3 regions of the Sodalis praecaptivus genome follow, and region 3 is predicted to be linked to each of the others. Evidence: predicted binding sites of a transcription regulator. Region 3 holds the regulator's gene; each other region holds the start of a gene.
What was found. The regulator PurR, encoded in region 3, represses purine synthesis genes. The targets are predictions, from matches to a motif close to CANGCAAACGTTTGCNTG.
Positions count from the first base shown of each region.

Region 1: a site for PurR is predicted at 3,281-3,298, ahead of guaB (IMP dehydrogenase). Genes of this name have one in related genera too.
Region 2: a site for PurR is predicted at 6,384-6,401, ahead of purT (formate-dependent phosphoribosylglycinamide formyltransferase). Genes of this name have one in related genera too.

Region 1 covers NZ_CP006569.1:1,289,934-1,298,060, reverse strand. Annotated here, with positions in the region: gene guaA (glutamine-hydrolyzing GMP synthase) at 66-1,643, opposite strand; gene guaB (IMP dehydrogenase) at 1,758-3,221, opposite strand; gene xseA (exodeoxyribonuclease VII large subunit) at 3,390-4,766, shown strand; gene SANT_RS05760 (MFS transporter) at 5,031-6,269, opposite strand; gene SANT_RS05755 (GNAT family N-acetyltransferase) at 6,357-6,848, opposite strand; gene mqo (malate dehydrogenase (quinone)) at 7,371-8,127, shown strand, end outside.
Region 2 covers NZ_CP006569.1:1,939,945-1,948,071, reverse strand. Annotated here, with positions in the region: gene yobA (CopC domain-containing protein YobA) at 1-142, opposite strand, end outside; gene ftnA (non-heme ferritin) at 397-912, opposite strand; gene SANT_RS08635 (DNA polymerase III subunit theta) at 1,280-1,507, shown strand; gene exoX (exodeoxyribonuclease X) at 2,078-2,785, shown strand; gene SANT_RS08625 (S9 family peptidase) at 2,812-4,881, opposite strand; gene SANT_RS23810 (protein YebF) at 5,113-5,967, opposite strand; gene purT (formate-dependent phosphoribosylglycinamide formyltransferase) at 6,440-7,618, shown strand; gene SANT_RS08610 (CynX/NimT family MFS transporter) at 7,765-8,127, opposite strand, start outside.
Region 3 covers NZ_CP006569.1:2,336,378-2,344,504, forward strand. Annotated here, with positions in the region: gene SANT_RS10340 (DUF1289 domain-containing protein) at 396-644, opposite strand; gene gloA (lactoylglutathione lyase) at 825-1,232, shown strand; gene rnt (ribonuclease T) at 1,363-2,067, shown strand; gene SANT_RS10355 (Grx4 family monothiol glutaredoxin) at 2,391-2,738, opposite strand; gene SANT_RS10360 (C40 family peptidase) at 3,130-4,092, shown strand; gene SANT_RS24095 (YnhF family membrane protein) at 4,303-4,392, opposite strand; gene purR (HTH-type transcriptional repressor PurR) at 4,613-5,632, shown strand; gene cfa (cyclopropane fatty acyl phospholipid synthase) at 6,106-7,257, shown strand; gene SANT_RS10375 (riboflavin synthase) at 7,328-7,945, opposite strand.

The DNA of each region.
Region 1 (8,127 bases), 1.0 Mb from region 3:
CTTGTAAAAACAAGGGGTTGAGTATATAGATCAATAGATATAAAAGGATAAATTGGGCCTATTCGTCATTCCCACTCTATCGTCGCCGGCGGTTTGCCGGAAATGTCATACACTACCCGGGAAATGCCGTCGATCTCATTGATGATGCGGTTGGAAACGCGCCCCAGGAATTCATACGGCAGATGCGCCCAATGGGCGGTCATAAAGTCGATGGTTTCCACCGCGCGCAGCGACACCACCCAGTCGTACTTGCGGCCGTCGCCCATCACGCCGACGGAGCGCACGGGCAAAAAGACCGTGAAGGCCTGGCTGACTTTGTTGTACAGATCCGCCTTGTGCAGCTCTTCGATAAAGATCGCGTCGGCGCGGCGCAGCAGATCGCAATACTCTTTCTTCACCTCGCCCAGCACGCGCACGCCCAAACCCGGTCCGGGGAACGGATGACGATAAAGCATATCGTAAGGCAGGCCGAGTTCCAGGCCTATCTTGCGCACTTCATCCTTGAACAGCTCTTTCAACGGTTCCACCAGGCCCATTTTCATCTCTTTCGGCAGGCCGCCGACATTATGGTGCGACTTGATGACGTGCGCTTTACCGGTGGCGGAGGCGGCGGACTCGATAACATCGGGGTAAATGGTGCCCTGCGCCAGCCATTTTACCTCGGTGAGGCTCAGCGCCTGTTCGTCAAACACCTCAACAAATACCCGGCCGATGGTTTTGCGTTTAGTTTCTGGATCGTCGATGCCGGCCAGCGCGGAGAGAAAGCGGTTTTCCGCCGGCACATGGATAATGTTCAGGCCGTAGTGATCGCCGAACATGTCCATCACTTGACTGGCTTCATTGAGGCGCAGCAGGCCGTTATCGACGAACACGCAGGTCAATCGATCGCCGATGGCCCGATGCAGCAGCATCGCGGTCACCGAAGAGTCCACGCCGCCGGATAAGCCGAGGATAACCCGATCGTCGCCGACCTGCTGGCGAATGCGCGTCACCGCATCTTCGATAATCTTGGCCGGCGTCCACAGCGGGTCGCATTGGCAAATATCGAGCACGAAGCGCTCCAGCATGCGCTGTCCCTGGCGGGTATGGGTGACTTCGGGGTGGAATTGCACACCGTAAAACCGTTTTTCTTCATTGGCCATAATGGCGAACGGGCAGGTTTCGGTGCTGGCGACGGTGACAAAATCCGCCGGAATGGCGGTAACCTTGTCGCCATGGCTCATCCAGACATCCAGCAGCGGCGCGCCGCCGGTGCCGATGTCGTCCTGGATGTCGCGCACCAGCAAACTGTCGGTCAACACTTCTACCTGGGCATAACCAAATTCGCGCTGGGAAGAGCCCTGCACTTTACCGCCGAGCTGCATCGCCATGGTTTGCATGCCGTAGCAAACGCCCAGCACCGGCACGCCCGCTTGAAACACATAGTCCGGCGCGCGCGGGCTGTCTTGCTCGGTGGTGCTTTCCGGGCCGCCGGAAAGGATAATACCGCTGGGATGGAATTCGCGTATTTGCGCTTCGGTTACATCCCATGCCCAAAGTTCGCAATAGACGCCAAGCTCACGTACCCGGCGGGCCACCAGTTGGGTATATTGCGAGCCGAAGTCCAGAATCAGAATGCGGTGTTTATGGATATTTTCTGTCATTGATGGCGTATTCCGAGAGCGTATAGCAAAAAAAGGTCACTGCCCGGCCGGGAAAGTACCGAGCAGAATAGCGTCGGGCCGCCGAGCTGGCACGGCCCGCGCCGGGGAAATTCGTTAACCCATGCGGTAGTTCGGGGATTCTTTGGTGATGGCGACGTCATGAACGTGGCTTTCCTGAATGCCGGCACCGCTGATACGGACAAATTCCGCTTTGGTACGAAGGTCGTCGATAGTAGCACAACCGGTCAGCCCCATACAGGAACGCAGGCCGCCCATTTGTTGATGAACGATTTCCTTCAGGCGTCCTTTATACGCCACGCGGCCTTCGATGCCTTCCGGCACCAGTTTATCGGCGGCGTTGTCGGTCTGGAAATACCGGTCCGATGACCCCTTGGACATCGCGCCCAGCGATCCCATGCCGCGGTAAGATTTGAAAGAGCGGCCTTGGAACAGTTCGATTTCGCCAGGGGATTCTTCGGTACCCGCCAACAGCGATCCCACCATAACGCAGGCGGCGCCGGCGGCGATGGCTTTGGCGATATCGCCGGAAAAACGGATGCCGCCGTCGGCGATAACCGGGATCCCGGTACCTTCCAGGGCTTCGACCGCATCAGAAATAGCCGTGATCTGCGGCACACCCACGCCGGTGACGATGCGGGTGGTGCAAATGGAGCCGGGGCCGATGCCCACTTTCACCGCGCTGACCCCCGCCTCGACCAGCGCGAGCGCGCCGGCGCCGGTAGCAACGTTGCCGCCGATAATTTGCAGGTCGGGGTATTTGGCGCGCGTGTCGCGGATACGCTGCAGCACGCCTTCGGAATGACCATGGGAAGAGTCGATAAGCAGGACGTCAACGCCGGCGCTCACCAGGGCGTCGATGCGCTCTTCGTTACCGGCTCCAGCGCCTACCGCCGCGCCGACGCGCAAGCGGCCGTGTTCATCTTTACAGGCATTGGGTTTGCGTTCGGCCTTTTGGAAATCTTTTACCGTTATCATGCCGAGCAGATGAAATTGCTCATCCACCACCAGCGCTTTTTCGACGCGCTTTTCGTGCATTTTGGCCAGCACCACTTCGCGGGCCTCGCCTTCTTTAACCGTCACCAGGCGTTCTTTCGGCGTCATCACGGCGGAAACCGGCTGGCTAAGATCGGTGACGAAGCGAACGTCGCGACCGGTGATGATCCCGACCAGTTCATTATCTTCCGTTACCACCGGATAGCCGGCGAAACCGTTGCGCGCGGTGAGTTCTTTTACCTCGGAAAGCGTAGTACTGGGCGTCACGCACTGGGGATGGGTTACGACGCCGCTTTCATGGCGTTTTACGCGACCTACTTCCTCGGCCTGGCGTTCGATAGACATGTTTTTGTGAATGAAGCCGATACCGCCTTCTTGCGCCAGCGCGATAGCCAGGCTGGATTCGGTTACCGTATCCATTGCCGCGGACAGCATGGGTATATTCAGGCGTATTTTCTGAGTCAATCGGGTGCCGAGATCGGCCGTGTTGGGCAGTACCGTGGAGTGAGCGGGAAGGAGCAGAACGTCGTCGAATGTCAGAGCTTCTTTAGCAATACGTAACATAGCAATATCTCACCAAGGTGGATGTGAAACAGATAAAATATTGCCGTGGCATTATACAGAACGTAATCGGTTGCCTCCAGCACTATTTTCAAAAAATCCTTGCTTACCGTTTCGCAATGAGTAATATCAATCGATTAAGACTTTGCAATGGAGTTTGATCCCGCTCACATGTCTACCCCGCCCACTTCCCTGATTTTTACCGTTAGCCGTCTCAATAAAACGGTACGCGAGCTGTTGGAAGGCGAAATGGGTCAGGTGTGGTTGACGGGAGAAATATCCAATTTTTCCCAACCTGCGTCGGGTCATTGGTACTTCACACTCAAGGACGACCGCGCCCAGGTGCGCTGCGCCATGTTTCGCAACACCAATCGCCGCACCACGTTTTCGCCGCGCAACGGTCAACAGGTATTGGTGCGCGCAACGCTCACGCTGTATGAGCCGCGCGGCGACTATCAGCTTATTGCCGAGAGTATGCAGCCGGCCGGCGACGGGTTACTGCAACAGCAGTTCGAGCAGCTTAAACAGCAATTAAGCGACGAAGGACTGTTCAGCCAACAGTATAAGCAGCCGCTGCCCAGCCCGGCCCGCCGGGTAGGGGTGATTACCTCCGCCAGCGGCGCGGCGCTGCACGATATTTTGCAGGTGTTGAAACGCCGCGATCCGTCGCTGCCGGTGGTGGTTTACCCCACCGCGGTGCAGGGGCAGGAAGCGCCGGTGCAGATCGTGCGCGCCATCGAAACCGCCAATCGTCGCGCTGAGTGCAATGTGCTGATCGTCGGTCGCGGGGGCGGTTCGCTGGAGGATCTCGCCAGCTTTAACGATGAACGGGTGGCGCGGGCGATTTTCGCCAGCCGCTTGCCGGTGGTCAGCGCGGTCGGCCACGAGACCGACGTAACCATCGCCGATTTTGTCGCCGATTTGCGCGCGCCAACGCCGTCGGCGGCGGCCGAGCTGGTAAGCCGCAACCAGTTGGAACTGTTGCGTCAATTGCAGTCTCAACGGCAGCGGCTGGAAATGGCGATGGATTATTTCCTCGCGCAGCGCCAACAACACTACGGCCGTCTTCAGCATCGCCTGCACCAGCAGCATCCTCAATTACGACTCGCCCGCCAGCAAACCGCGCTGATGGCCCTGCGCCGCCGCCTGGACGACGGCCTCCAGGGGCAACTGCGCCAGGCGCTGCGCCGTCACGACTATTTGCGGCAACGTTTGCAGCAGCAGGCGCCCACGGCGCGCATCAACCGTGCCCAGCAGCAATTGCAGGCGCTGCGTTACCAACTAAGCCAGAGCATAAGCCGCCCCCTAAGTCGGCAAAATAATGCCTTTGTGGCGCTCTGCTCCCGGCTGGAGGGCGTTAGCCCGCTGAAAACCCTGGCGCGCGGGTTCAGCGTCACGACCGATAGCCACGGCGCGGTGGTGAAACAAACCCGTCAACTAAGCGCCGGCGATCGTCTAACGACACGGTTGAGCGATGGTTGGGTGGAGAGCCAGGTCACCCAGATTACCCGGCAGCCGGCGAAACGCCAGCGGCGCTCAAAGGACTGATGCCACGGCGCGCCCTGGCGCCTGCCCCCACCCGCCACGGTGCTCAGTCCATGACCGAAGGTTACCGCAGCGCCGTACGCCCTGCATGACCGCACGCCCTATTACGCCACGCATATTGCTCAGCACACAAGTGCGGGATCCACCGCAACATCCCGCGCCCGGCCCAGAGAGCCTAGGCTGCGGTGCGCTTCCCACAAGCCTCCTTCCCCCACGCGGGCGTGCCGCCCCGGCACCATGACGCATTTTTCATTATTGGTCCGCCCGTCACGGCCGACCCTGAACGTCCCCCGCCGAACGGTCGGCGGCGTTGCGACACAGTTGGTTGAAGCCGGCGCCGATAGCCAGCAGCAGGCAGGTACCGAGGAAGACCGGGCGCATACCCAAATGGCCGCCGACCACCCCGCCCAGCAGCGGCCCGGTTACCTGGCCGACATACTGGGCGGAGGTCGACAGGCCCAGCACGCCGCCGACCTTCGCCGCCGGTACGCTATGGCGAATGACGCTGGCGATACAGGGTAGCAGCCCGCCCAACGCCAGCCCCATGCAAAAGCGCAGCGCCACCAATTGCCAACCGGCGGTAACGAACGCCTGCGGGATAAGCAACACCGCCGCCACCAGCAAACAACCTATGATCACTCGCCAATGGCCTACCCTGTCCGCCAACCGTCCGAGCCTGGAGGCCGATAGAATACTGCCCAGCGCCGCGGCAGCCATTACCAGACCGGCGACAAACGTCACCTGCTGGCCGCTTACCAGCTGCGCGACATACAGCGTGATAATCGGCTCGATGGACATATTCGCCAGCATCAGCAATGTGCCGGTAATCAGCATTGCCATCACCGGCAGGTTGCGCCAGGGGCTAATGGCGGGAGAAGTCGCGGCGGCAGCCGGACGCGAGGCGCTGCCGGGGACTTCTTTTAGCAGCACCACCGTGGCCAAAAAGGCGATAAAGATCGCCCCGCCCGCTAACATAAAGGTAGCGCGGATGCCGATGAGCGGCGGCAGCGTACCGCCAATCAGCGGTCCGACCAGATTTCCCGCCATAATGCCGGAGGAGAGCATGCCCAGCGCCCATCCCGTGCGGGCTTTGGGGGTTTGGGTAGCGACCAGGATAGTGGATCCGGAGGCGTATCCACCCAGCAAACCGGCCAGCAGGCGCAGCGCCACCAGTTGCCATACGCTTTGCGCCATGCCGAGCAGCGTCATCGCCACCGCCATACCGAGACTGGCCCGGATGAGCATTAGCTTGCGGCCGTAGCGATCCCCTAATCGTCCCCAAAGCGGCGCGGTCAGCGCGGCGGTGAAAAAGGCCGCGCCATAGGCCACCCCCGACCACTCGCTGATAGCCGCATGGCCGGTGACACCGAGTTGCTCAACGTAAAGAGGCAGAAACGGCAATAGCAACGTCATCGCGACGATAGTGGTAAAGGAACCAAACACACAGACGACTAAATTGCGCCGCCAATAATCATTGTCATCGGGCGCTGTACTACCGTTTTGCATCGGAGCAATCCTTCATCAAGGGTAAGACAGGGAAACATCTTCGCGCTTGGCGCCGCAGCGTGGGCGGCGCCCCATGCGCGCCGGGCGTTATTGCGGCGATAGCGATAAATGGAAAAAGAGGGAATCGACCGCCATCAAGGGAAATGCGGCGGGCAGGTCATCGCGGGTAACGGCGCTAAACCCCTGTTTGCGGTAAAAATGCTGGGCGGAAATAAACTGGTTGGTGGTGCCAAGATAGATATCGCTAATGCGATGCGTGCGGGCATGGGCGCGCGCCTGGTCCAGCAGCCCTGCCGCCACCAACAAAGGCGCGCCGCGGTAGCCGGATTTAACGAACATTTTACGCAGCGCGGCCTGGCCGGCGCCGATATCTTTCAGACCCACGGTGCCCACTACTTCTCCCTGGTGGCAGGCCACCCAAAACCCGCCGTTGCCGGATTGGTAAAATCCCCGGATATCCTGCAGATCGGGTTGGTCGGCGGCATTGATAGCGATGCCGAATTCTTGTTGCTGGATAGGCAGAATGATGGCCGTCACCGCCTGCCTGTCCCGCTCCCGATACGATCTGATTTCAATCATCTGTCATCCCCTGGCATCCCCAGGCCCGTCAATTGACGTTGCTCGTCCCCACAGCAGCGGCGCCGTGGGGCGAAAGCGCGGCGGGGCAACCTGATTACCCCTGTAGTAATAAAAATCATATCAGCGGCCGGGCAATGAAAACAACTTTATCGCGGGCGGTTCGCCCGGACCTAACATTATGAGATGCTAAAAAATGTATTTTTATAGTATTTAAAACCGTTACTTTATTTTTATGCAGTGGATCACACTTAAAATCCTTGTTATAGCTTTAAAATAAAGATGGTAAATTTTGGTTAATCATATGTTAACCATCAATTTATCATATGATTAATTTTCATCAATTTCAATATCTTATCAATCATTAGCATTCGTTACTGTTAGTCTCAGTTGCAATAATTTTGTAGTTTACTTAACCGGTAGTGACTAATAGAATCGAAGAGTATTAGCAGACCTCCCTGGGCGCCAATCCGAACGAAAATGGCCCGGGCGTCGGCTTCATTTTTTTTAAAAGAGATACTGCGCATGAAAGAGCATTTTATCGCAGCCCTTGGTATGACTCTCTCTGCGTCAGCCAAACAGCAGCAGGTTGCGGATAAACCCCCGGTAGACATCGTACTGATTGGCGGCGGAGTCATGAGCGCCACGCTGGGAACCTATCTGAAAGCGCTTGAGCCGGGCTGGACGATTCATATGTATGAACGCCTGGAAAAAACGGCGGAAGAAAGCTCCAACGGCTGGAACAATGCCGGCACTGGTCATGCCGCTTTTTGCGAGCTGAACTACACGACCCTCACCCCAACGGGTACGGTGGATATCGCTAAAGCGGTCGCGGTAAACGAATCTTTTGAAATCTCGCGCCAGTTCTGGGCCTATCTGGTTAAACAGCAGATCCTCACCAATCCGCATACCTTTATCAACGATGTGCCGCACATGAGCTTCGTCTGGGGCGAGGATAATATCCGCTTTTTGCGTCAGCGCTTCGATGCGCTACAAACCAGTACGCTGTTTCGCGGCATGGCCTACTCCGAAGATCCCCAGCAGATCCGCGCGTGGGCGCCGCTGGTGATGGACGGGCGCGATACCTTCCAAAAAGTGGCCGCCACCCGCATGGACATGGGCACCGACGTGAACTTCGGGGAAATGACTCAGCAACTGCTCGCGGCGCTGCAGCTTCACCCTCAGTTCCATTTGCATTTGCAGCATGACGTGGTGGATATCAAGCGCAACGCCGACAACACCTGGAACGTGCGCGTCGCCGACGGCGGCAACGGCGGTCGGC
Region 2 (8,127 bases), 400 kb from region 3:
GCGGCGCATCCGTCATGGTGGCATTGGCAGCGGGATATTGCGTCTTGAGATGCGCATGGGCTTCTGCCCGCGGCGCGCAGAATACCGCTCCGGCAAATAACGCCAGCGCGTACACCGGCGCGGCAATACGTTGCATTGACATTAGTGGCTTTCCTTAAGTAGATAAATGTCGGAATAAACGCCATGGCACGGGTAACAAGACGGCAGGATCCACTGTATAGCCATTACCGCCGGCGGCGAAAAAGGCCTGTAGGTTCGGGCAAGGCTGGCTATCCCGCTGACATGAGCGCGGGCAAATAATAGCGGCTGCGGCGGGTGAAGTCGAGGACAACGCACCCGTCCGCCCCGGCGGTGATGCAGGGGCGGACAGGAGAAATCATTAGCAGAGACAGGCGCTTACATCGTGGTGGCGACGCTGTTATCGCCATTCATTTTCTTAAGATCCTGATCGATAAAGAACAGGCCGCTGGCATCGGTGTTCACCAGCGCCAGCTTGTCGAGGATTGACTTGAACATCTTTTCTTCCTCGTGCTGCTCGGCGACATACCACTGCAGGAAGTGGAACGTGGAATAATCCTGCAGCGTCATGGCGACATGGGCCAGCTCGTTAATCTTCTGTGTAATCATTTGCTCATGCTGGTAAGCGAGTTTGATCAGCTCGGCCAGGGAAGGAAACCCGACCGGCGGCGCTTCGATAGCCCCCAGTACCGGCATGGTGCCGGTGTCATTGAGATAATCAAACAGGCGGCGCATGTGATCCATCTCTTCGCTGGACTGGGTTTTGAAAAACTGGCTAGCGCCCTCTAATCCTTTGTCATTACACCATGCGCTCATTTGCAAATAGAGATTGGCGGAAAAGAATTCGAGATTTAATTGTTCATTTAGCTTGCTGGCCATTTCTTTTTTTAACATTGTCTGGCGTCCTTATGGGATGTGCAGGTGATTTATTTTCGCTATTATGCCAACATCATCGGGAAAAACAAACCGGCTTATTCCGAAATAGACGGATAATTTAAAATCAGCCAAATTCAATGACCTGCGATAATTTCACTGTTCCGCATCAGGGAGTGATAATTATTCCTCGCTTGGAATTGATAGGGATTATTATTTGCATTCTTAATTAACCATTATTTCCCGCACCACGCTGTATCGCCACGGCAAAGATGCCAAAAACGAAATAGAAACGATTATTATTCACCCCTTCCCACCGGCGGCTTGCAAACCGTCGCCGGCTGCTTTATTTTGTACGCCGAACCGCAATGAACCGGGAAGAGTTACGATGACGTACAATTTAGCCACCCTTGATGAGCCAACGCGCGATAAAATCAACGTCGACCTGGCGGCGTCTGCCGTGGCGTTCAAAGAGCGCTATAACATGCCGGTGGTGGCGGAACAGGTGGAGCGGGACCAACCCGCGCAGTTACGCGACTATTTCCGTAACCGCGTGGCCTTCTATCGGCAGGCTTCACTCAACTTCTCCCGCCTCCCTTACGAGCCGCGCAAATAATCCTCCCCAAAGCGGAGGGCTGTGCGCCCTGTGCCACAGTGTGGTGTCTCATCGCCGTCTATTCCTGGGGGTAACCCCCTCGCCTATGCGCGAAGGGCTAAGGGCGACGTGAAGGTTATGCCGCATTTTCCGTTTTGCGGCGTGTGCATGCAATTGCCGGGCGCGCACGGCCTCCTTTCACGCGGCGGCATGCGTCGCGCGATAACTGGCGCACCCTGCGCCGCGTTTCGCTGACGCTCCCGGCACCGCAAGGCCCGTCATGCTATTTCGGCACCAAATAGCACAATTTGTGTTGCCAACGACCGACAATCGGCAGTTAATAAATCCAGCATTTCCTGTCTGCCACTGAGAGGTCATTATGAGTAAGGGAATGGATCGTAAAAAAGACACCAAGAAGAAACCGTTGAAAACCCCGGAAGAAAAGCGTGCCGAAAAGCGCAGCAAAAAGGCGCCTGCCGACATTGTGTGATGCCTCGCCGCTTCCTTTCCTATCAACCCGCCCTCGCAGCGGGTTTTTTATTGCCGCTTAAGGCGTCATAATAAGGCAACTTTGCCAGCACAGGACCAATTATGACCTTTCGCGTGATCGATACCGAGACCTGCGGCCTTGACGCAGGCGTCGTGGAAATCGCCTCGCTGGACCTTAGCGATACGGGCATCAGCAATGTGATGAGCGATCTGGTGAATCCGGGACGCCCCATTGGACTGGACGCGATGGCTATCCACCATATCACCGAAGAGATGGTGGCGGATAAACCGCGCATCGCGCGCGTTATCGGCCGTTACCAGGGCAGCGCCTATTATGTCGCGCATAATGCCGCCTTCGACAGGCGGATGTTGCCGGAGATGAACGGTGCGTGGATCTGCACCCTGAAACTGGCGCGCAAATTGTACCCCGGTATCAAGTACGGCAATCAATATCTGCGTTATGCGCTTAAGTTGCAGGTTGCGCCGCCGGCGGGGCTCTACCCCCACCGGGCGTTGTACGATTGCTACGTCACCGCCGCCCTGTTGATGAAGATACGGCAGGATTCCGGCTGGAGCCCCGAAGAGATGGTGGCGATAAGTAATGAAGCCACGTTACTCTCCAGCCTGAAATTCGGTAAGTACCGCGGCCAGCCGCTGGCGCAGATCGCCCGTGATGACCCCGGTTATCTCCACTGGCTGCTGGCCAATTTGCGCGATTTATCCGCCGACCTGCGTTATAGCCTCAACTACCATCTCTCCGGGGCAGCCAGCGAAGCACAACGCCATGCCGAGGGACATACCGGGGAGTAAAGCTGCACGACGCGGCTCTCCGACGGTTAAGCGGGCCCCGTCGGCGGGCTGCCGGCGGCTTTGGCCAGCGCCAGAATAAAGGTATATTCCATCGATACTCCTTCATAGCCTTTGAAGCGACCGGATTTGCCGCCATGGCCGGAGTCCATATCGGTGCACAGCAATAGCAGATGATCGTCGGTTTTCACTTCACGCAGTTTAGCCACCCACTTCGCCGGCTCCCAATACTGCACCTGCGAATCATGCAGGCCGGTGGTGACAAGTAAATGAGGATAAGCCTGCGCACGTACCTGGTCATAAGGGCTGTATTGCAGAATATAACGATAGAAGGCTTCCTCCTGCGGATTTCCCCACTCCTCATATTCGCCGGTCGTCAGCGGAATGGATTCATCCAGCATTGTGGTCACCACATCCACGAAGGGTACCTGGGCTACTACACCTTTGAACAGCGCCGGCGCCATGTTGATGACCGCCCCCATCAACAGCCCACCGGCGCTGCCGCCCATGGCAAAGGCCTGCTCGGCATCGCCATACCCTTGACGCAACAGTTCGCGGCTGATGTCGATAAAATCGTTGAAGGTATTCATCTTGTTAAATAATTTGCCGTCCTCGTACCACTCTTGGCCGAGTTCGCCGCCGCCGCGTATGTGCGTCAAAGCAAAGACGAAGCCGCGATCCAGCAGGCTCAGCCGGCTGGCGCTGAAGTCCGGGTCCATACTGCTGCCGTAGGAGCCGTAGCCGTAAACCAGCAGGGGATTGCAGCCCGGCTTAAACAAATCCTTGCGGTAAACCAGCGACACCGGCACCTCGACGCCGTCGCGGGCGGTGATCCAGAGCCGTTCGCTGCGATAATGGTCCGCCTGGAAGTTTTTCACCTGCGTTTGCTTGAGTAGCGTGCGTTCGCCGGTATCCAGATTCATCTCGAATAGCGTCGTCGGCGTCGTCATGGAGGAGTAACCGTAACGCATCTGCGCGCTTTCCGGGTCGGGGTTGTACGCCAGCCAGGTCACGTAGGTGGGATCATCAAACGCGATGCCCTTTTCTTCGCCGGTCGACCAACGGATTTGACGCAGGCTGGTGAGCCCCATATGGCGCTCCTCCAGCACCAGCCAATCGCGAAACAGCGTGAAGCTCTCCAGTACCACGTCCTTGCGCGCCGGGATCAACGCCTGCCAGAGCTTTTCCTCACCGGTTTCGCCGCGATACAGCGCGAAATTTTTACCGTCGCGATTGGAGCGGATGTAGAAGTGGCCCTGATAATGATCCAATGAATATTCGTGGTCGTGCCGCCGCGGCAAAAACCGATGCGGTTTCGCCTTGGGATCGTCGGCGTCGAGCAGCAGAATTTCACCGGAGGTGGTGCTGCCGAGGGCGATAAGAATATAGCGCTCCGACGTGGTCTTATGCACGCTGACATAAAAGGTGTCGTCTTGCTCTTCATAAATCAGCTCGTCCTGCGTGGTCGGCGTGCCCACCACATGGCGCCATACTTGATATGGCAACAGCGTCTTTCTGTGCTTGTGGACATAATACAGCACCCGCGAGTCGTTGGCCCATTCAAAACTGGACGACGCATGTTCAATGACTTCCGGAAACCATGAATCACGGGCTAAATCCTTAAAACGCAGCCCATAGAGGCGGCGGGATAAAAAATCTTCCGCGACGGCCATAATACGATTATCGGGGCTGATTTCCAGCGCACCCATGGTATAAAATTCGCTCTGGGCTGCGCGTTGATTGCCGTCAAGCAACACCTCCCACTCGCCTTGCAAATTGGCCGATGCCGGCTGACGGGTGTAGATGGCGTATTCATTACCCTCTTCGTAGCGACTTTGATAGCGATAATCCCGACGGACGTAGGGTACAGAACGATCCTGCTGGGGTATGCGCTCCACCATTTCCGTGAACAGTTGATGCCGCAACGCTTCATGCTCGGCCATCATCATTTCGCCGTAGGTATTTTCCCGCTTGAGATAATCCAGCACCGCCGGATCTTCACGCTTATCATCGCGTAACCAGTAATAGTCGTCCACACGGGTGTCGCCGTGTAGCGTTAACGTAAAGGGTCGTTTTTCAGCTTTGGGTGGCAATGTCATACGGCAATTCCTTATTCTCTATAAAAATAGAGTGGCACGAATATGGTGCTATGCCAAGCGCAGCGGGAACCAGCGCGGCAGCGTGGATCAGGCCGCGCCGCTGCGCTTGTCAGGGCCGAGCCGGCGCGGCGCGGGCATGGGCGCAGACCAAAGCGAGGGGTTCACAAAAGGAAAAGAAATAGGCTGCGTCGCCGTCACGGCACCGGCACCCGCGTGGGGCGCCGGGGAAAATCATTTATTTAACCGGTAGGTGATTTCACCTTTGGTGCAGTCGAGCGTAACGGCATAGTTCAGGTCCTGCTCGTTACCGCGCACCTTAAGCGGCGCCTGCCAAACATCACCCACGCCGGTAACGTCTTCCGGGTTTACCCAAGCGTTGATATTTCTGCCGCCGGCCGCCTGCTGGTCCTGTTCGGAGCGCTGAAACCGGTTTTCGGTGTAATCCTGATCGATAAGCTCCGCGACCTGGGCAGCGTTGAGATCGGGACAAGGGGCGACTTTGGCGATTTCAGGCGTGGCGGCGGCGGGCCCGGGTTTGGTGCTTTTCGCTTTGGCCGCTTTATCCGCCGCTGCTTTTTTGGCTGCCGTACGCTTGTCTGCCGCAGCAGCCCCATTGGCGCCGCTCTTGGGCGCACTTGCTACGGCCGGCTCTTTGCCGTTTTGGCCAGCGGCAGCGTTGTCGTCGTTGCCTTTGCCGTTGCCGGCGGGCGCAGCGCTGCTGGTATTGCTTTGCGGGGCGGCATGGTCACCGTCGCCGTTTGACGCGGGCGGAGTGTCTGGCGCATTGGCGCTGCCGCTGGGTGCGGCGCTCGTCGCATTGGCACTGCCGCCCGGTGCGGGCGAGGTGCCTGTGCCATCGCCGCTGCCGTTTGAGGCGGCATTGTTCTCATCCTGAGGTTGCGGGGTGTTGGCACCGGGGGGCGTGATGGGTTGTTGGCTATCGCCGGCCGCCTGCTGCGTTGACTGCCCGGTCGTATCCTGCGCAGGGACGGGGGTCGGCGTTTCATCATCTGCCCGCGCCGATATTGACGATACCAATAGTCCCGCCACCAGCATCCCCACCACCCTGTTTCCCGTTTTACGCATAGTTCCTCCACGTGATCAGTTAATCTTTTTCACCTCATTAGATGATAATAGCCGGTTAAAAATTCCGTGCGAAACTGTTTTATTTCAAAAGCTTTAAATAGTTGCTTATTCATGGTTCCTCGCGAAGGCTTGCCGCGTCTTAGGGAGCCCGGATGGAACGCCCCGCGTCAATTGCGCGCGGCATGTTCCTAGCCGACAAGGGAAATAATCCCGCGCAACGGGGTAAGCCACAACGCTGCTCGCCAGCGGGGAAACGCGCCCCGCAACGGGGTAAGCCGCAACGCTGCTCGCCAGCGGGGAAACGCGCCCCGCAACGGGGTAACCCGTGCTGCCTGCGGTCGCGCGGCATGAGAGTTAACGGTTCCAGCGCGGCGAGAGTAAGCGACGCGCAAGCTCCGTGGGGGGTGACGGATGCATAGGCAAACGTTTTCGTTTATACTGCGCGCAATTTTTATGACCTCGGGTAAACCAAATGATCACCATCGGAACGGCACGTCGTCCGGGAGCAACGCGTGTCATGTTGCTCGGATCGGGCGAATTGGGTAAAGAAGTCGCCATCGAATGCCAGCGTTTGGGGGTGGAGGTGATCGCCGTCGATCGCTATGCCGATGCCCCGGCGATGCACGTCGCCCATCGTCACCACGTCATTAATATGTTGGATGGCACGGCGCTGCGCGCCGTAATCGAACACGAGCGACCGCATTATATCGTGCCGGAAATCGAGGCTATCGCCACCGACATGCTGGTCACTCTCGAACAAGAAGGCCACCGCGTAGTGCCCTGCGCCAACGCGACGCGGCTGACGATGAACCGAGAAGGCATCCGCCGGCTGGCGGCGGAAACGCTCGCCCTGCCCACTTCGCGCTATCGCTTTGCCGCCGATCGGGCGGCGCTGGACCAGGCAATAGCGGCTATTGGCTACCCTTTTATTATCAAGCCCGTCATGAGCTCCTCCGGTAAAGGGCAAAGCCTCGTGCGCGAAGCGGCGCAGCTGGATGCGGCTTGGCAGTATGCGCAACTCGGCGGCCGCGCCGGCGGCGGCAAGGTTATCGTTGAAGGGCTGGTGGCGTTTGATTTTGAAATCACCCTGTTGACCATCAGCGCCGTGGACGGCATCCATTTCTGCGCGCCCATCGGCCATCGCCAGGAAGACGGCGACTACCGGGAGTCGTGGCAACCACAACAAATGAGCGCGCTGGCGCTGGCGCGCGCGCAGGCGATTGCCGCTAAGGTGGTGAGTGCGCTCGGAGGCCACGGTCTGTTTGGCGTGGAGCTGTTTATTTGCGGCGACGAGGTGATTTTCAGCGAGGTGTCCCCCCGCCCTCATGACACCGGCATGGTCACCTTAATTTCGCAGGACTTATCGGAATTCGCCCTGCATGTTCGCGCCTTTCTTGGACTACCGATAGGCACCATTCGCCAATATGGCCCGGCGGCGTCGGCGGTGATCTTGCCCGAACTGGACAGTGACAACGTCCGCTTCAGCGGCCTGGAAAACGCGCTGAGCGCGGGGCAGCAGATCCGCCTGTTTGCCAAGCCCAGCCTCAACGGCAAACGCCGGCTGGGCGTGGCGCTCGCCGTGGCGCCCACGGTAACAGAGGCCGTCACGGTAGCAAAAGAGGCCGCCGCCGCGGTGAACGTTATCGGTTAAAGGTGTCTGACGCCGCGGCGAACGTATCGGCTAATGGTCGTCAGGGGCCGCGGTGAACGTATTGGCTAATGGTAGTCAAGGGCCGCGGCGAACGTAACGACTAATGGTGGTCTGAGGCCGTCGATGCCGGTCATGGGTCGGCGGCCTCAGCGCCCAGGCTCACGGTCATGGCCGGTGCGGTTTCGGTGAACGCCGATTTGCCGGTCGGCGCCGCACAGGAAGCCCAGCAGGCCCATAATACCGGCGCACAGGCTACAAATGAGCAGCGGCCAATACCAACTACCCGCGAGGTCATGCAGTGCGCCCATCAGCATCGGTCCCACCGCCGCCAGCAGATACCCCACACATTGCGCCATTCCCGACAGCGCCGCCGCCTGGTGAGACTCCGCCGCGCGTAAACTAATAAACGCCAGCCCGAGAATCATCGCCGCGCCGGTGCCGACACCCAACAATACGGTCCAAACCACGACCCCGGCGGGCCATAACGCCAGCCCCGCCAGCGACACCAG
Region 3 (8,127 bases):
ATTGTTTTCTCCTTTCAGGAAATACGCCTTCCGCTTGGCTATTGTCGCCCGACAACAAAGGATTATCCATACCGCATCGGACCGAAAACCATTTATTATCTCTTCGCGTTAGGTTTTATTTCGGATAGCGATTTTCGCGGGTTATCCCCTTAAATTGTGCGGACATCGCCGGCGGCCGTTTTGCCGCGACCAGACCCTCGCCCCCGCGCCAGACAACCTACGCGGCCTGGCGCTGGCGCCCGGCCCCCCGCCGGACAAACATAATGCGCTATGCTACACCCGATAGCGACGGCATACTTAACCGCGAGCTCAAGACCGCTAATCCAGACAGGCGCATCGAGCCGGCGGGCTTAAGGCACCGGTGCGCCTAGCGCTGGGATTCGGCACCGCGGCGGTTAAAACAAGGAGGGTTGTTCCGGCGCGTCCGGCGGCGGTTCGTGCCCAGCGGCCGCGGCGCGGCGCAGGCGCAGATAGCGCTGGTGGCAAAGCCGCAGCACCTCGCGTTTTTGATTGTCGCTCATCCCGCCCCACTGAAAACGCTCGTCCCGGCTGCGCAGGCAGCCGAGGCAATAGCCGCGGGCATCCGATTGGCACACGCCGCGGCAGGGATTGGGCAGGCTGAAAAATTCAAGTTGTTCCGCCACACGTCCTCCTCTCGCCTATAAATTGAAGACGGCATTGTCTTCGCTGGCAAGTTATTTTTTACCGAGCGTACCGGCAATCTGTGCTAACGGGCGGCATTGAACCGGTTTCACCCCGCAGGCTATACTGAAGTCTCTTCACTTAACACGGCCGCACCGACCGTGATGGCTCAAGAGGACATTATGCGTTTATTACATACCATGCTGCGGGTAGGCGATTTACAACGCTCCATCGATTTTTACACCAAAACCCTTGAAATGCGATTGCTGCGCACCAGCGAAAATCCGGAATACAAATATACGTTGGCGTTTGTAGGGTATACCGACGAGAGCGAAGGCGCGGTCATCGAGCTGACCTATAACTGGGGCGTGGAGAGTTACGATTTGGGCAGCGCCTATGGCCATATCGCCTTGGGCGTGGACAATGCGGCGGCCGCCTGCGAACGCATTCGCCAGGCCGGTGGCAAAGTAACCCGCGAAGCCGGGCCGGTGAAAGGCGGAACGACCGTTATCGCCTTTATTGAAGATCCGGACGGTTATAAAATCGAATTGATTGAAAACAAACACGCCGGTCAAGGCGTCGGCAATTAAGCAGCGTACGCGCGGCCGGGACCTGGGGGTTCACGGCCGGTATTCCGCGCCGCGCGGGCATAACTCGCCATGCAAGCCGCGCCAAAATTTGCCATAATGGCGGCTGAATTCGCTGAACATAAGAACTGGCATGGCTGAAATAGACGATCTGAACACCCTCCGCGCCCGCTTTCGCGGCTTTTATCCCGTTGTCATTGATGTGGAAACCGCGGGATTCAACGCCGGGACCGATGCCCTGCTAGAAATCGCCGCCGTCACCCTGAAAATGGATAATGACGGCTGGCTGCACGCCGACAACACCCTGCATTTCCACGTCGACCCTTTCCCCGGCGCGCTGCTGCAGCCGGAAGCGCTGGCCTTTAACGGTATCGATCCGCACAACCCCCTGCGCGGCGCGGTAACCGAATATGAAGCCTTGCATGAAATCTTCAAACTGGTACGTAAAGGAATTAAAGATCAGGACTGCAACCGCGCCATTATAGTCGCCCACAATGCGGCTTTTGATCACAGCTTTCTCATGGCCGCCGCCGGTCGCGCCGGCCTGAAACGCAACCCTTTCCATCCCTTCGCCACCTTTGATACGGCGGCGCTCAGCGGGCTGGTGCTCGGCCAGACCGTACTGGCGAAAGCCTGTAGCGCCGCCGGCATTGCCTTTGACAGCGGTGAAGCGCATTCGGCGCTCTATGATACCGAACGTACCGCGACCCTGTTTTGTGAATTGGTCAATCGCTGGAAACGTCTGGGCGGCTGGCCGGTCGCACTACCCGCCACGGGTGACGCCGAAGAGGAGGCTTGCGCCGCGCAGGATCGCGCCAACCCCGCTATCGATCTGTAAACGCTGCCACGCCGCGGGCCGTCCGCGCGGACAATGACAGGGCTTTGGCGCTTGCAGGGCACACCACCTGCCCGTCCCCGGGGCGTCATGGGGATGGTACGGCGCCTTGGCGCTTGAGAGGTTGCCTAGCGAACGCCGCAGGGCATGCCGGGCGGCGATGACGCCCGCACTGCCCCGCGCCCGGCACGCTGAGAGGCAAAAAAAACCACCCGCTGTGCCTTGGGTGGTTTTGGGTGCGATAGCGCCGAGGCGGTCTCTCGGCCGTGGCGCATTAGCGCCGGACGGCATCGGGACGGCGCGCTATAGTGCGCACATTCCACCCGTTACTGCGCGTTATCCGCTTGCGAATTGTATTTTACCGCCGTTTCTTTAATCAGCGGCTGCAGCTCGCCGCGCTGGTACATTTCAATGACGATGTCGCAGCCGCCGATAAGCTCGCCGTCCACCCACAGCTGCGGGAAGGTCGGCCAGTTGGCGAATTTTGGCAGTTCAGCGCGGATATCCGGATTGGTCAGCACATCGACATAGGCAAAACGCTCACCGCAGGCGGACAGCGCCTGTACCGCCTGGGCGGAAAAACCGCAGCCCGGTAATTTAGGCGAGCCCTTCATGTACAGAAGAATCGGATTCTCGGCGATCTGTTGCTGAATTTTTTCGATAGTCGTGGTCATTGTCTCGCTTCCTTAAGCCAGTGGCTGGCTTTTATTTATCATGCATCGGGTCTGACGTAATTCACTATTCTAACGATTCCGGGGGGAACATTTAAATGCTTTTTTCACGTTAGCCCCGCAGGCGGGCTTCAGCCGCCCCGGCCGTGATACAACGGGCACGAACGCCGGGTCTGCCCTTGCGGCGGCGCAGATTTGCGACTAGGGCGTTTAACGGGCTGTAAAACCGTTGCTTTTTACGGCTGCCCGCGCGCAAAAATGCCGCATCGCGCATGTTATTCACGTTTATTCACAATCTGTAGGAAAATACGGATGCATTAGAACCGCAAATAGCTTAAATTCAGCTGAGCCGTCATTTTCCCCCGACCTTGGGCCACAGAGGATAGCGTTTATCATGCGTTTATGCTTTACGCTTTTTGTGCTGCTGTTTACCCAGCTCTTTCTCAATCTCGCGCACGCCGCGCCGAATGCGGGAGTCAATGCCGATCAACGTAAATCGCAGGCCAGCGCGGCGAAAACCGATGACCGACGCAAGCGCAAGCCCGTTAAGCTGCAAAAAAAGACCCGCAGCACCGAGAGCGAGCATTTGGGTAATCCCAAGTTAAAATCCGCCGTGGTGAAACCCCGCAAGGCCGTCGCCACCAAAACGCCCCCCGCCGACACAGCGCCAACCGCCGGCAAAACCACCGCCGCAAAAACGCACGCCGCCGGGCAGCGGGCGAAAACGAAAAGCGTCACCAGCGATAAAACCGCCGCCGTGAAGGTGGGTAAAAGCCCCATTACGTCTTCCCGCCGCCAACGTGAAAATACGCGTCTGGCGCATAACCAGGCCGCCGGCAAAGGGCTGAAGAAAGCCTATGGACGCCATCGCGGCGGCGCGCAAGCCCGGACGACGGCCATGGCGGCAGACGCGCAGCCATTGCGCATGAGCGAAAGCCACAAGGTTCGCTACCAGCACGCCAAATTAACGGCGATGGCCAAACTGATGTCGCAGGTGGGCAAGCCCTATCGTTGGGGCGGTAAATCGCCGACCACCGGATTCGATTGCAGCGGGTTGATTTACTACGCCTATAAAGACTTAATCCGCGTGCCGCTGCCCCGTACCGCGAACGAAATGTACCACCTGCGGGATGCAGCGCCGGTGAAAAAGAGCGAGTTGGAAAGCGGCGATCTGGTCTTTTTCCGCATCCGCAACCGCGGCACGGCGGATCATGTCGGGGTTTATCTGGGCAATGGCCGTTTCATTCAGTCACCCCGCACCGGGCGTGACATCCGTATCAGCTACCTGAGCGAAGATTATTGGCAGGATCATTATGTCGGCGCCCGCCGCGTGATGACGCCCACCACCATTCGCTGACGGCCACGCGCGACAGCCTCTCCCCCTTGCCGTCGCAGCGTAGGTCCTAAGGGCCTTTTGACGTCCGCGCCAGTTCACCGTGCCGATCCGCGCGCCGTTCCTGGGCCGCAATTCGATCCAGCTCCCTAGAAGTGGTTTAAAGATGACAAAAAAAAGGGCCTGGAGCCCTTTTTACCGTCTGGGTGAAGTTTGGCGCGGCGCCAAACGCGATCAATTCAATACGGCGGTAAAGCTGAAGATAATAATGACCAACAGCGAAAAGACGGTAGTCGTTAACGACCAAGCAAAATCGCGGCTCATGATATTTCCTTTTAACGCTTCTGCGTCAGGTGGCTAAGTTAGTCGGTATTCGTTCTCTATCTTGCCATAACCGTGGCCAAAAAGCATGTCCCGCCGGCGGCTCAACGCATATAACGCTTTCACTTTCTCGACAAATCGAGGAAAATTGCCTTTTGTTGGCAGGCAAACGATTCACATAGCATTATCCCCTGCTGCCGAGGGATCCAGGAGTAGTTTAGAGATGGCAACCATAAAAGATGTAGCCAAACACGCGGGGGTATCAACGACTACGGTTTCCCATGTGATTAATAAAACCCGCTTCGTGGCGCCGGAGACCAAACGCGCCGTATGGGACGCCATCAAACAGCTCAGCTATTCCCCCAGCGCGGTGGCGCGCAGCCTGAAGGTCAACCGCACCAAATCCATCGGTCTGTTGGCCAGCACCAGCGAAGCCCCCTATTTCGCCGAGATAATTGAATCCATAGAGCATCACTGTTTTGCCAAAGGCTACACCCTTATCCTGTGCAATTCCCACAACGAAACATCGAAACAGCAGGCCTATTTGCAAATGCTGGCGCAAAAGCGGGTCGATGGGCTGTTGGTGATGTGCGCCGAATACCCCGAAGCCCTGTTGCGGCTATTGGAAGAATATCGCCATATTCCCATGGTGGTGATGGATTGGGGTGAGGTGCGCGGCGATTTTACCGATACTATCGTCGATAATGCCTTTGCCGGCGGTTATATGGCCACCCGCTATTTACTCGATCGCGGCCACCGGGATATTGGCGCCATTCCCGGCCAGCTGGCGCGCAATACCGGCGGCGGGCGCCACCGCGGTTATCTTCATGCGTTAAAAGAGGCCGATATTCTGCCCAACCAGGCCTGGATTGTTCAAGGTGATTTCGAGCCGGCTTCCGGTTATCGCGCCATGCAACATATTCTGGCCCAGTCCCACCGTCCCAGCGCGATATTTTGCGGCGGCGACGAGATGGCGATGGGCGCATTGTGCGCCATCCACGAGCATGGGCTGCGCGTACCGCAAGACATTTCACTGATAGGCTACGATAATGTCAGCCACTCGCGGTATTTCACCCCCGCGCTTACCACGGTGGATCAGCCCAAGGCCGTATTAGGGGAATCCGCGCTGACCATGCTGCTTGATAGGATCATCAGCAAGCGGGAAGCCGCGCAGACGATCGAGGTTCATCCCACCCTGGTGGAGCGCTGTTCGGTGGCCGATGGCCCCTACCGTAACCGCTAATCCAGTGCCGTCGATGGCTGAGGCCCCGTGTTTGCGGCGGCATTGGCCATTATGCACGGCGTTTTACGCGCTACCTGGCCGCGTCAATTTCCCCGCGACGCGGAAATGAATAATAACTCTTTAGGCGCACTAACTCTTTGAGGAGTGTAACTGTTTCCCAAAGTTATCATTAACTTAGGCTATTATTCCTATTGCTGTTTTTGGAGTTGTCTAAAGCCGGATGCAGGCTTATACTCAATTACGTTAACAATTATAACGAGTTGTTTATTCATTTTGCTTTAGGGACCTGATGTTTACTCATGCATGCTTTTTTCGTGCAAAGCAGCCGGTTTAACAACCATTCTGAGTTTCTATTCCTCTGTTAATTTGTCGTATCAGACACCACGGCTTACCGTGGATTCTTATAAAAGCTCGCAGGCAGCGCCTGGCTCTTCCTGACGAGGTATTTTTAGAAGAAAGGTGATGGAGAAGCTATGAGTTCCTCGTGTGTTGAAGACCTGAGCTTTCAGGATAACGCTTGGTATCGCATCGTCCATGAATTACTCGCTGAAGCCGACATTGAAATCAATGGATCCCGTCCATTCGATATTCGCGTCAACAACCCGGATTTTTTTAAGCGCGTACTACAGGACGGTTCACTGGGTTTAGGTGAAAGTTACATGGATGGCTGGTGGGATTGCGAACGGCTGGATATGTTTTTTCAGCGTGCGTTGCGCAGCGGACTGGAAAATAAGCTCCCCCATCATTTAAAAGATACCCTACGCGTCGCCGCGGCGCGCCTGACTAATCTCCAATCGCGCAAAAGGGCCTGGATCGTCGGTAAAGAACATTACGATTTAGGCAATGACCTCTTTTCGCTGATGCTCGATCCGTATATGCAATATTCCTGCGGTTATTGGCCTCATGCCGCCAGCCTTGAGCAGGCCCAGCAAAATAAACTGGAGATGATTTGCCAGAAACTGCAATTGCAGCCGGGGATGTCGCTATTGGATGTCGGTTGCGGCTGGGGCGGTCTGGCGAATTATGCGGCACAACATTATGGCGTTAAAGTCCACGGCGTCACTATCTCGGCCGAGCAGCAAAAGCTGGCGCAAACGCGCTGCGCAGGGCAAGATGTCACGATTTTGTTGCAGGATTATCGCGATTTAAATTTGCAATTCGATCGCATTGTCTCGGTAGGGATGTTCGAGCACGTGGGGCCGAAAAACTACCCAACCTATTTCGATGTGGTGGCCCGTAATCTGAAACCCGACGGTCTGTTTTTGCTGCACACCATCGGCGCGAACCGGACCGATATGAATGTGGATCCGTGGATTAACAGATATATCTTCCCGAACGGCTGCCTGCCGTCCGTACGGCATATTGCCGATGCCAGCGAGCCCCATTTCGTCATGGAAGACTGGCATAATTTCGGCGCGGATTATGATCGCACGCTCATGGCCTGGCATGAACGCTTCATCGCCGCCTGGCCGACGTTGCAGGGCAATTATTCCGAACGTTTTTACCGCATGTTTGTTTACTACTTACAGGCCTGCGCCGGCGCGTTCCGCGCCCGCAATATCCAGCTATGGCAGGTTCTGTTCAGCCCTCGGGGCGTCGAAGGCGGTCTGCGCGTCGCGCGGTAAACAACGTTGCGCCGTCATGGCTGCCGGCGCATATGACGGCGCTGTCAGACCGCGCCGCCGCCCATCTGGGTCAGGCGCGCTCGCGCGCCGCCAAAACCCGCTCTACGGTGTCGACAATCGCCTGCGTCTGCGGGTCAATTTCGATATTGACGCTATCGCCGAGTCGTTTCTTACCGAGCGTGGTGCGCAGCAACGTTTCAGGAATTAAATGTACGCAAAAACGGTTGCCCGCGACTTCGCCTACCGTCAGGCTAATACCGTCAACGCCGATATAACCCTTATGCAGGATGTATTTCATCAGCGCCCTGTCCGGCAAGGAAAACCAAATTTGCCGATTGTTCTCCGAGGTCACGATTTTGGTCAACTCGGCGGTGCAGATAATATGCCCTGACATCAGATGACCGCCAATCTCCGCCTGCAGGGTCGCAGCCCGTTCCAGGTTGATCTCATCGCCGACCTTAAGCGTGCCTAAGTTGGTCAGCCGGAGCGTTTCTTTCATCAGATCGAAGCTGACCACGTCGCCCGCGATGCCGGTCACCGTCAGGCAACAGCCGTTATGGGCCACCGACGCGCCGATGGTCAAACCCGGCAACAGCGCCGCCGGCAGGCGGACGTGATGGGTACGAAAATGGTCTTTTTCCTCAATCGCGGTAATGGGCGCGGTGGCCTGAACAATCCCCGTAAACATGCGTTTTCCTCATCTGGCTACACCGAATAACTCGGCGCTCAGTTTGCCCCATAATATGACGAATTCCAAATACTGACAGGATACCATAGAGGCTATGCCCCTTATATCGCGTCATTTTCCTGCTATCTTCGTCGACAAAATGCATTACACTATGCCGCTAAAAGGATCCAGCCATGTCAACG